3 linked regions of the Cellvibrio sp. PSBB006 genome follow. The protein of the gene in region 1 interacts with the protein of each later gene in a pairwise test. Links are inferred from orthologs where the notes say so. Each region holds a gene or a part of one and is shown in the gene's direction. Other genes may lie near its edges. The genes, in order: holA, dnaQ and dnaE.

What was found.
Region 2: the proteins of holA (region 1) and dnaQ interact in binary tests that used the Escherichia coli proteins (3 or more experiments, as listed by UniProt). The link is inferred for Cellvibrio sp. PSBB006 from one-to-one orthologs.
Region 3: the proteins of holA (region 1) and dnaE interact in binary tests that used the Escherichia coli proteins (3 or more experiments, as listed by UniProt). The link is inferred for Cellvibrio sp. PSBB006 from one-to-one orthologs.

Annotation. Positions count from the first base shown.
Region 1 is NZ_CP021382.1:2,293,544-2,296,590, forward strand. Bases 137-3,030 are described here. They hold holA (DNA polymerase III subunit delta), read left to right. Parts: upstream 137-1,005; coding sequence 1,006-2,055; downstream 2,056-3,030. Other genes in these bases: leuS (leucine--tRNA ligase), read left to right, coding at 137-392; lptE (LPS assembly lipoprotein LptE), read left to right, coding at 498-1,025; CBR65_RS09535 (GDSL-type esterase/lipase family protein), read left to right, coding at 2,125-2,880; CBR65_RS09540 (SGNH/GDSL hydrolase family protein), read left to right, coding at 3,020-3,030. Also shown: more of leuS, read left to right, coding at 1-136; more of CBR65_RS09540, read left to right, coding at 3,031-3,047. UniProt on the Escherichia coli protein: Part of the beta sliding clamp loading complex, which hydrolyzes ATP to load the beta clamp onto primed DNA to form the DNA replication pre-initiation complex.
Region 2 is NZ_CP021382.1:630,160-633,307, forward strand. The notes cover bases 133-3,127. They hold dnaQ (DNA polymerase III subunit epsilon), read left to right. Parts: upstream 133-1,266; coding sequence 1,267-1,989; downstream 1,990-3,127. Other genes in these bases: CBR65_RS02910 (methyltransferase domain-containing protein), read left to right, coding at 133-815; rnhA (ribonuclease HI), read left to right, coding at 818-1,255; CBR65_RS02925 (pilus assembly protein), read left to right, coding at 2,209-3,127. Also shown: more of CBR65_RS02910, read left to right, coding at 1-132; more of CBR65_RS02925, read left to right, coding at 3,128-3,148. UniProt on the Escherichia coli protein: DNA polymerase III is a complex, multichain enzyme responsible for most of the replicative synthesis in bacteria. The epsilon subunit contain the editing function and is a proofreading 3'-5' exonuclease.
Region 3 is NZ_CP021382.1:1,882,733-1,886,986, reverse strand. What follows is about bases 8-4,108. They hold dnaE (DNA polymerase III subunit alpha), read left to right. Parts: upstream 8-407; coding sequence 408-3,908; downstream 3,909-4,108. Other genes in these bases: CBR65_RS07770 (acetyl-CoA carboxylase carboxyltransferase subunit alpha), read left to right, coding at 4,102-4,108; CBR65_RS22040 (hypothetical protein), read right to left, coding at 246-428; rnhB (ribonuclease HII), read left to right, coding at 8-249. Also shown: more of rnhB, read left to right, coding at 1-7; more of CBR65_RS07770, read left to right, coding at 4,109-4,254. UniProt on the Escherichia coli protein: DNA polymerase III is a complex, multichain enzyme responsible for most of the replicative synthesis in bacteria. This DNA polymerase also exhibits 3' to 5' exonuclease activity. The alpha chain is the DNA polymerase catalytic subunit.

The DNA of each region.
Region 1 (3,047 bases):
TGCTTAACGAAGTGAGCAAATTGGCCGACCGCGCCAATCCGCAAGGTCTGGCGGTGGAGCGCGAAGCGCTGGAGACGGCGATCCTGGTGCTCGCACCTATCGTGCCGCATATTACCCAGTCACTTTGGCATTCTCTGGGTCATAACGACATTCCGTTGACCGCCAGCTGGCCGACACTGGATGAGTCCGCGCTGGTGCGTTCAAGCATCGAGATTGTTGTGCAGGTAAACGGCAAGGTGCGCAGCAAACTAGACGCGCCCATAGACGCGCCGCAAAAGACCCTGGAAGAGATGGCGCTGGCCCAGGACAACGTGCAACGTTTTCTGGACGGCATCACCGTGCGCAAGGTGATCGTCGTGCCCAACAAACTGGTCAATATCGTCGCCAATTAAATGTTTGATCGTAGGTCGGATTAGCCACAGGCGTAATCCGACAACTATTTATCGCGGCTTCTATTTATCGTAGCGCCGCCCACTCCACACCCGATCAGGAATGTTATGAATAAAATTATCGCCTGTTTACTGATAACCAGCCTGATCAGCGCCTGCGGTTGGCATTTACGCGGTTCCACCAATTTGCCAACTAATATCGATAGCATTTTTGTCACCGCTGAAGACGCTCACGGCGCACTGATTACCGAAGTCAAACAATTACTCAAAGCCAACAAGGTAACCGCGGCGGAAGAAGCAAGCGCAGCGCCTTATTCTCTGGTGATTGTAGAAGAGCGCGATGACCGCCGCACTGCCGGCGTGGGCAGCGATGCGCTCACCAGCGCCTACCAGATCATCCTTTCTGTGGATTACGAAATCCGCAACCGCGAAGGCGTGTTGCTCGCGCCCATGACCACCGCCACCAATGCGCGTACCTACGACTACAGTGCCGGCAATGCCAGCAGCGCCTCTCAGGAAGAGGCTTTGTTGCTGCGCGAAATGCGCCGCGATATTGCACAACAAATGTTACGCCGCTTGCAGGCCGTGAGTGTCAACTCAGCAGCCGAGGCCACCGATGGCCAAACTGCGCCCTGAACAGCTGAGCCAGGCGCTCAGCAAACAACTGGCTCCGATTTACCTCGTCAGCGGCGATGAACCACTGCTGATCCAGGAAGCCTGTGACGCAATTCGCCAGGCTGCGCGCCAGGCCGGGTTTAGCGAGCGCGAGCTCTACCATGTCGACAACAGTTTTGAGTGGGGCCAGTTACTCGCGGCAGCTAACAGCTTGTCTTTGTTTGCCGAGAAAAAAATCATCGAACTGCGTATGCCCAACGGCAAACCTGGCGATAAAGGCGGCAAAGCGCTGATTGAATACGCCCAGTCACCCGCCAGCGATAATCTGCTACTCGTGGTCACTGATAAACTCGATGGCGCCACGCAAAAAAGCAAATGGTTTAAGGCGCTCGACGAAGCCGGTATTCATGTTCAAGTCTGGCCGATTACACCGGCACAATTGCCGCGCTGGATCGGCACACGCTTGCAACAAGCCGGCCTGCGTGCCGACAGCAGCGCCATTGATTTGCTGGCATCGCGTATTGAAGGCAACCTGCTCGCCGCTGCGCAGGAAATTGAAAAATTAAAACTGCTGACCAATGACAAAGTGGTCAGCTATGAATTGATGGCTTCTGTAGTTGCTGACAGTGCGCGCTACGATGTCTTTGGACTTGCAGATAAAGCTCTACATGGTGATGCCCGCGCGGCGGTCAAGACACTCCACGGGCTAAAAACTGAAGGGACTGAACCAATCAATATCTTGTGGGCTATTACACGCGATATTCGCAGCCTGGTGCAGATTTCGCTCGCGGTAAGCCAGGGAAAACATTTTGATTGGGCGGCAAAGCAAGCCGGTGTTTGGGATAAACGCCAGCCCTTAATTAAAGCAGCCTTGCAGCGTTTAAAACCCGCACAGTTGCAACAGTTATTGCGCAAAGCCAATGGCATCGATAAAGCAGTCAAAGGTATGCGCAATGCCGAACCCTGGGATGAACTGCTGGATTTAATTTTGAACCTGGCTGGCGTACACAGCTTGCATCCGAGCAATGATCGTCTCGCATTAAAGATTTAACACGTTTAATAAAAAGCCCACCCACAAAACATTCCATTGAAAAGAGAACCTGACCACTGGAGCTACCCGATGATAAAAACAATCTTAATATCTAACCGGTTACATCACATTGTACTCACGACATTATTAGTCCTGTTTGCAACTGCCGGCTGCGCCGACGATAAACCCGCACCGGCATCGACCATCCCGGCTCCACGCACCATTGAGTATTCCTGGATGTCCGTAGAGCAATGGCACCAGAAATTTGCCGAGGATGTGGCGGTTGCGCGCGCGGGCGACGTGAATTTATTGTTTGTAGGCGACTCCATCACAGAGGGTTGGCCAGCGCCGCTGTGGCAAAAATATTTTGCACCTTACAAAGCGGCCAATTTCGGCGTAGGTGGCGATCAAACCGGTAATGTGTTGTGGCGCCTGGAAAATGGCGACATCGAAAAATTGAATCCCAAAGTCGTCGTGCTGATGATTGGCATCAATAACTTCGGACTCAACAACGAAGGCCCCGAAGAAGTCTTCCAAGGTGTGAAAGCGGTGGTCACCACATTGCGCACGGCCTTTCCTGATGCAAAGATTTTAGTGAACGGCATCTTCCCTTATCAGGAAACCGCGCAAAGCCCCATGCGTGCTCCCATCATTAAAGCTAATCAGCTCATTAACACTCTGGATGATGGCAAGCATGTTTTCTTTCATGACTATGGTCATCTGATGTTGCAAGACGACGGCTCGATTTCCCCGGAAATCATGCCTGACTTTTTACATCCCGCCGAGCCCGGTTATCAAATCTGGGCTGATGCGATGATGCCGACACTACGGAAATGGCTGGATTAAATTGTTTCGACTTCAGACGAGCGTTTCTATGCAAACTTTTTGGTTTAAAAATTTAGCCTTGTTGAGCAGGCGATACGCAAGCTTAATTGTCATGTCCTGCCTTGGCTGCGCAACAACCTCTCCTACCACTGACAAAGCCATGAACGATACGATTATCTCCCGCTTTT
Region 2 (3,148 bases), 1.7 Mb from region 1 along the record:
TCTGGCGAAAGCACTTCGGTGTTTTGCCTGAAGAAGAGTCAATCCGGGATATGGTCAGCTGGTTTGAAACACCGCTCGGTGAAGCCCTGTTGAGTGAGGAGGGGGAATCTATCGAACAAGCCTTGCATTGCTTGTTTGGATACCATCTATTGCAAATGAGCATTAGTCCTCGACTGGATCTGGGGCATTCCAGTCGCATTACCCACCGCTTTTCCTTGAGCCCGGTGTCCGATGAAAACCCCAGTCTATCTGCCTTGTGCGACTTCGCCGAATTGCCGCTTCCGGAGGAGTCGATTGATGTCGTACTCCTGCATCATGTCCTGGATTACAGCCAAAGCCCCCATCAGTTATTAAGGGAATCGGCCCGTGTGCTTATTCCGCGGGGGCATCTCGTTATTCTGGGGTTCAATCCCTGGAGTGTGTTCGGCACCTGCCGTTGGTTTGCCCGCTTCTTCAGCCGCAAGCCGCGCTGGCGCCATCAGTCCTTGCGGCTGGGGCGGATTCTGGACTGGCTGACGTTGTTGGATTTCGAGTCAGTGGATATCCAGCAAGGTTTCTATCGTTTACCCTTGCAGCATCCAGGCGCCATCAAACATTTGCATTGGCTTGAGCGCTGGGGTAAAAGGCTGCGTCTGCCTTGGGGTGGCTATTACATGATTGTGGCGCGTAAGGAGCGTATTGCGTTGACACCCCTGAAGCCTGCATGGCGCACGCTAAAACCGGTACCGGGGTTAGGTATTACCAAGCTTCACGGGCGGGTCAAAAGTCCTTCCATCAAGGTCGCGAAGACCAATCAAAACGATAGGGAAGAGTAAGTTTGAAACATGTTGAGATATTCACCGATGGTGCCTGTCGGGGTAACCCTGGTCCCGGTGGCTGGGGTGCGTTATTGCGCTTTGGCACGATAGAAAAATCCCTGCACGGGGGTGAGAAACTGACGACCAATAATCGTATGGAGCTGATGGCAGCCATTGAAGGGCTTTCAGCCTTGAAAGAGCCCTGCGAGGTCGTGATCACCACTGACTCCCAATATGTGCGCAAGGGAATAACCGAATGGCTGGCTGGCTGGAAGCGCAATGGCTGGCGCACTGCGAGCAAGCAACCGGTAAAAAATGCCGATCTGTGGCAACGGCTTGATGAACTTAACCAGCGTCATAAAGTGGAATGGCACTGGGTCAAGGGCCACAGCGGACATCGCGAGAATGAACTGGCCGATCTGCTGGCCAATCGCGGCATTGATGAATTTTCACATTAACAGGGGTAAGCATGCGTCAGGTTGTACTGGATACCGAAACCACAGGTCTTGAAACCGCTCAGGATCACAGGATCATTGAGATTGGTTGTGTTGAACTCTTCAACCGCCGCCTGACGGGGCGGCATTATCACCAGTACATCAACCCGGAACGCGAGGTGGACGCAGGGGCCTTTGAAGTGCACGGTATCAGCAATGAGATGCTCGCAGACAAACCGGTATTTGCGAAAATTGCCGAGGATTTTCTGGACTTTATCGGTGATGCCGAACTGGTTATCCATAACGCGCCCTTTGATATCGGCTTTATCGACCACGAACTGCGCAAGCTTAATCCTGCCCACCAATCCATAACCCGCCGCTGCAATGTGGTCGACAGCCTTCTGTTGGCACGAAGTAAGCACCCCGGGCAGAAAAATAATCTGGATGCCCTGTGCAAACGCTATGGCGTAGACAATTCCCAGCGCGAGCTCCACGGCGCGTTGCTGGATGCCGAGATTCTGGCCGACGTGTATCTGCTAATGACAGGCGGCCAAACGGCGCTGTCATTGAGTGGTAACCAGTCCAAGGGGGATGGCGCCGCTGCCGTCAGCGAAATTCGCCGCCTGAACCCCGGCCGTCGGCCTTTGCCCGTCATCGCCGCGACTCTTGACGAGTTGACGGCTCATGAAGAAAAACTGGCGGCTATCGACAAAAGCAGCGGTGGCAATTGCGTTTGGCTGCAAGTTGCCGATGCGTGATTTGCGAAATAATTAGCAATAATGACAATGACTTAGCGGCTTTTTATAAAATCCATATTAGAATTGTTAACTTAACATCAAAAAGCGGCGTGACCTGGTATACATTGCTGCCATCATTCGCCAGCCCAAAGTAAGCAACAGGGAATATCTTGCGCTAAGCTAATCAAGCCCGGTGTGGTTGTCGATCGCGCCTTTTTACTGTCAGTTAAGGAAGTACTCGTGAGCAATAGCGAAACTCTCAATCTAGCCTCCCTGAAGATGGTTCAGGATGAATTGGTTGCCACTATTGAACAATCTGCCGTGGGGCTTGAGCAATTCGCCAATGACCGCAATAACGGTGAATTGCTGCAAAATTGTATCGACGGTATTAAGCAGATTCGCGGCACATTGAGTCTGATTCAGCTCAAAGGTGTAGACCTGCTGGCGGAGGAGTTGGTGGAACATATCACCGAGATTACCCTGGGTGAGGAAACCAAAACCAATCGTAAATTGGAGTTGTTGACCTCGGCTTTTTTTATCCTGCCGCGCTACCTTGAATACTGCACGCAAACCTCCCGCAGTATGGCCATGCTGCTGATCCCCCATATCAATGAGTTGCGCCAGGCGCGTAAAGCCCCTCTGGTACCCGAAAGCCATTTCTACCAATACGAGCCGCCGACTGGTGTTGCACGCCCGGCATCCGCTGCGCCATTGAACGAAGACTTAATGGCGTTGGTGCGCCGTTTGCGTCACATGTACCAAACCGGTCTGTTGAAGGTGCTCCAGGGTGTACAGGTTAAACCCTCTCTGGGCATGATGTGTCGCGCCATGGATCGTTTGGACGCTGCCAGTGGTACAGCACCTTTCGGTAATCTCTGGTGGGTAGCCTCAGCGGCTTTTACAGCGATCTCGGACAAAGATATGCAGCTGACCAAGGGGCGCAAGTTGCTGTTCAGTGCCCTGGATCGCGAGATAAAACGGTTACAGATGGAAGGGAAGCAGTCTCTCGCGCGTCAGCCGGACAAGAATTTATTGAAAGACCTGTTGTACATTGTGGCGCTGTCCCGGGCGACAGATGACAAAGTCAGGGCTGTTGCGACGGCTTACGATATTAAACCGGTTCGTTATACCGATGCCGAGCTGGCTCGTGAGATGGAGTTCCTCAAAGGACCGAGCGCCA
Region 3 (4,254 bases), 410 kb from region 1 along the record:
GCGGAAGCTGTGGTTAAAGGCGATAGCCGCGTAGCGGCCATTAGCGCGGCATCTATCCTGGCGAAGGTCGCGCGCGACCGGGAGATGCTGGAACTCGACAAACAATATCCCGGTTATGGGTTTGCTGAGCACAAGGGTTATCCGACAAAAGTTCATATGCACGCACTTGAAAAGTTGGGTGTTACGCCGATTCATCGCCAGTCTTATGCGCCGGTTAAGGCGCGAATTGCGCAAATAGAATTGTTCTAATTTCCGACGTTGAAGTAAGGGTCGGGTAGAGGTTTGTGATACACGCCGTGAACCCATCCCTGGGGGCTCGACAGCGGCGTCCTGCCGCTGACGGTCTCACAAACCTCTACCCGATCCTTCCAGATCATCGCGTTAATAAACGTAGAAAGTAAAAGCGTATGACTACTAACTTTGTCCATCTTCGTCTCCATACCGAATTCTCACTGGTCGACAGTCTGGTGCGTATCAAGCCCTTGGTAAAACGTGTGGCTGAATTGAAGATGCCTGCCTGCGCGGTTACCGATCAAACCAATTTTTACGGCCTCATTAAATTTTACAAGGCGGCGCAAGGCGCCGGTATCAAACCGATAGTGGGCAGTGATTTCCTGATGTCGAGTAACGACACTGAAGGCAAGCCTACATTGTTAACCTTGTTGGCGGTAGACAATACCGGCTATAAAAATATTATTGCGTTGATCTCCCGTGCCTGGCAGCACGGCCAACAGCAGGGCGTTGCCTATGTACAGCGCGAATGGATCAGTGAACACAGTGAAGGCGTAATTGCGCTCTCCGGCGGAAAGTTGGGCGATGTCGGTATGTGTTTGCTGGCGGGGCGTGCGGCGCAAGCGCACGAATTGTTGCAGGGTTGGATGCGCGATTTCCCCAATCGTTTTTATCTTGAATTACAGCGCACCGGTCGGGAAAACGATGAAGAATATTTGCATCAGGCCGTTGCGCTGGCGGATGAAATGCAATGCCCGGTGGTTGCTACTAACGATGTGCGTTTTATAAAGCGTGATGAATTTGAAGTTCATGAAGCGCGGGTATGTATCAGCGAAGGCCGCACCCTGGATGACCCGCGCCGTGAGCGCCGCTACAGCGATCAACAATACCTGCGTTCGCCGGAAGAGATGGCGGAGTTGTTCAGTGATATTCCCGAAGCTATCGCTAACACCGTTGAAATCGCCAAGCGCTGTAATGTATCCATTCAAATGGGCAAATACTTCCTGCCCGAATATCCAATTCCTGAGGGAATGACCGAGGCGGGGTTTTTCCGCAAGATTTCCCACGAGGGGTTAGAGGAACGGCTCGAACGTATCCTCGATAAATCAGCGGCGAATTATGCTGAGCGACGCAAAGAGTATGAAGATCGTTTGACCTTCGAGCTCGACATCATTGTGCAGATGGGTTTTCCCGGCTATTTCCTTATCGTGATGGACTTTATCCAGTGGGCTAAAGATCACGATATTCCCGTTGGGCCGGGGCGGGGTTCCGGTGCGGGTTCTCTCGTCGCTTACTCGCTAAAAATTACCGACCTTGATCCGCTTGAATACGATTTGCTGTTCGAACGTTTTCTCAACCCGGAACGGGTTTCCATGCCCGACTTCGATATCGACTTCTGCATGGATAACCGCGATAAAGTGATTTCCTACGTGGCCGATAATTACGGTCGCGATGCGGTCAGCCAGATCATTACCTTCGGTACCATGGCGGCCAAGGCGGTGGTGCGTGATGTGGCACGCGTGCAAGGCAAGTCATACGGGCTTGCAGATAAATTATCCAAGATGATTCCCCCGACGCCGGGCATGACCCTGGAAGCGGCGCTGGAGCAAGAGTCTATCCTGCGTGAATTTTTAGAGATGGACGGCGATGCCCAGGAAATCTGGGAGATGGCCAAGCAATTGGAAGGCTTGACGCGCAACGTCGGTAAGCACGCCGGTGGTGTGGTGATCGCGCCCACCAAACTCACGGATTTCTCACCGCTGTTTTGCGATGAAACCGGTAGCGGCTTGGTAACACAATTCGATAAAAATGATGTGGAAGAAGCGGGCCTGGTAAAGTTCGACTTCCTCGGATTGCGCACCCTGACCATCATCGATTGGGCGCGCCTGATGATCGACAAGCAGCGTGCCAAAAAAGGCGAGCCGCCGCTGGATATCAATGCAATCCCACTGAATGACCAAAAAACCTTTAGCTTGTTAAAGCGCGCAGAGACAACCGCGGTATTCCAGTTGGAATCGCGCGGCATGAAAGATCTGATCAAGCGCTTGCAGCCGGATAATATTGAAGACCTGATCGCATTGGTTGCCTTGTTTCGCCCAGGTCCGTTGGAGTCGGGCATGGTTGATGACTTTATCAACCGGAAACACGGGCGCGCGCAGGTTGCCTATCCCGATGCAAAATTTCAGCATGCCAGCTTGAAGCCGGTGCTTGAACCGACCTACGGCGTTATCGTTTATCAAGAACAGGTTATGCAAATTGCCCAGGTGCTTGCCGGATACACGCTCGGCGGTGCAGACATGTTGCGTCGCGCTATGGGTAAGAAAAAGCCCGAGGAAATGGCCAAGCAGCGCGAAGTATTTGAGGACGGTGCAAAAAAACAAGGCGTCGATCCTGACCTGGCGATCAAAATCTTTGATCTGGTAGAAAAGTTTGCGGGCTACGGTTTTAACAAATCCCACTCGGCTGCTTACGCCATTGTGTCTTACCAAACCGCCTGGTTGAAAGCACATTATCCGGCACACTTTATGGCCGCAACCATGTCATCGGACATGGATAAAACCGACAAGGTAGTAACCTTCATCGAAGAGTGCCGTCAGATGAAGTTGATGCCGTTGCCGCCCGATGTGAACAGCGGTGAATTTCATTTCACGGTGAATGACGCAGGCAATATTATCTATGGTTTGGGCGCTATCAAAGGCTTGGGTGAGGGACCGGTAGACAGCATTATCGCCGCGCGCAATGAAGGTGGGCCGTTTAAAAATTTATTTGATTTCTGCGCGCGTGTTGATCCACGAAAAGTCAACAAGCGCGCGCTGGAAGCACTGATTCGTTCCGGTGCAGCCGATAAGCTCGGGCCGGGTATCAATATCGATCATGATCGCGCGGTGATGTTTGCAGCGATGAATGAGGCAGTGAAAACGGCTGAACAATCTGCCGCGAACAGCAGCGCCGGGATGATGGATTTATTCGGCGATGTAGTGCCCAGTGCCGCTTCTGATGAAGACGTATACCGCGATTTTCATCGCGTGCGCAGTTGGACCATGAAAGAGCGCCTGCACGCGGAAAAAGAAACTCTTGGCTTGTATCTCACTGGTCACCCCATCGACGAATACGACAGTGAATTGAACCATCTGGTGTCATCGCGCATTGCGGATTTGAAACCGGAGAAAAGTAACCAGACCGTTGCGGGCCTGGTTGTTGCGCAACGTGTAATGAAAACCAAGCGCGGCGACACCATGGCTTTTGTAACCCTGGATGATCGTACCGGACGCATTGAAGTGGCAATCTTTTCGGATGCCTACAATCAGTCCCGCGATTTGTTGATGAAAGATGGCTTGCTGGTGATCAACGGCCAGGTGAGTTACGACGATTACAACGGCTTACTGAAGATGCGTGCTGACACCATCAGCCTGTTGTCCGATGTGCGTCAGGAAAAGGCGCGGGAACTATGCCTGGAGCTGGAATCAGGTAATTTGCCGGCAAACTTTATCCGTGAGTTGAGCAGTATTCTTGATCCTTACCGTGAAGGGCGCTGCCCCCTGGTTATCGACTACCAGCGCAGCAACGCACGAGCGCAGCTTCGTCTCGGCAACGCCTGGCTGGTCCGACCGGAGGATGATTTGTTACAACGCCTGCGTGACCAGTATGGAACAGCCAAGGTGCGGCTGGTTTATTAGTCGATCGTCTGCCTGCTAAGCCATTGATTGCTTTTACATTTCATCAGGAAAATACGCCTCGGAGGTCGACTCGCGGGGCACTTTAGCGTATCTTAGGCGACCTTATCGTGCCCGGCATATCTGGAGACTCATCCGGAGTGGCACCTGAATAAATCACCACGCAACACACCCAAACCTTGAGCCAGTTAGTGATATGAATCTGAATTATCTGGATTTTGAACAGCCGATTGCGGTCCTGGAAGGCAAAATCGAAGAGCTGCAACTGGTTGGCAATGCCAACGATCTTAATATTGCGGACGAGATCGCCAAGCTGCGTGAAAAGAGCACCAAGCTGACCGAAAGTATT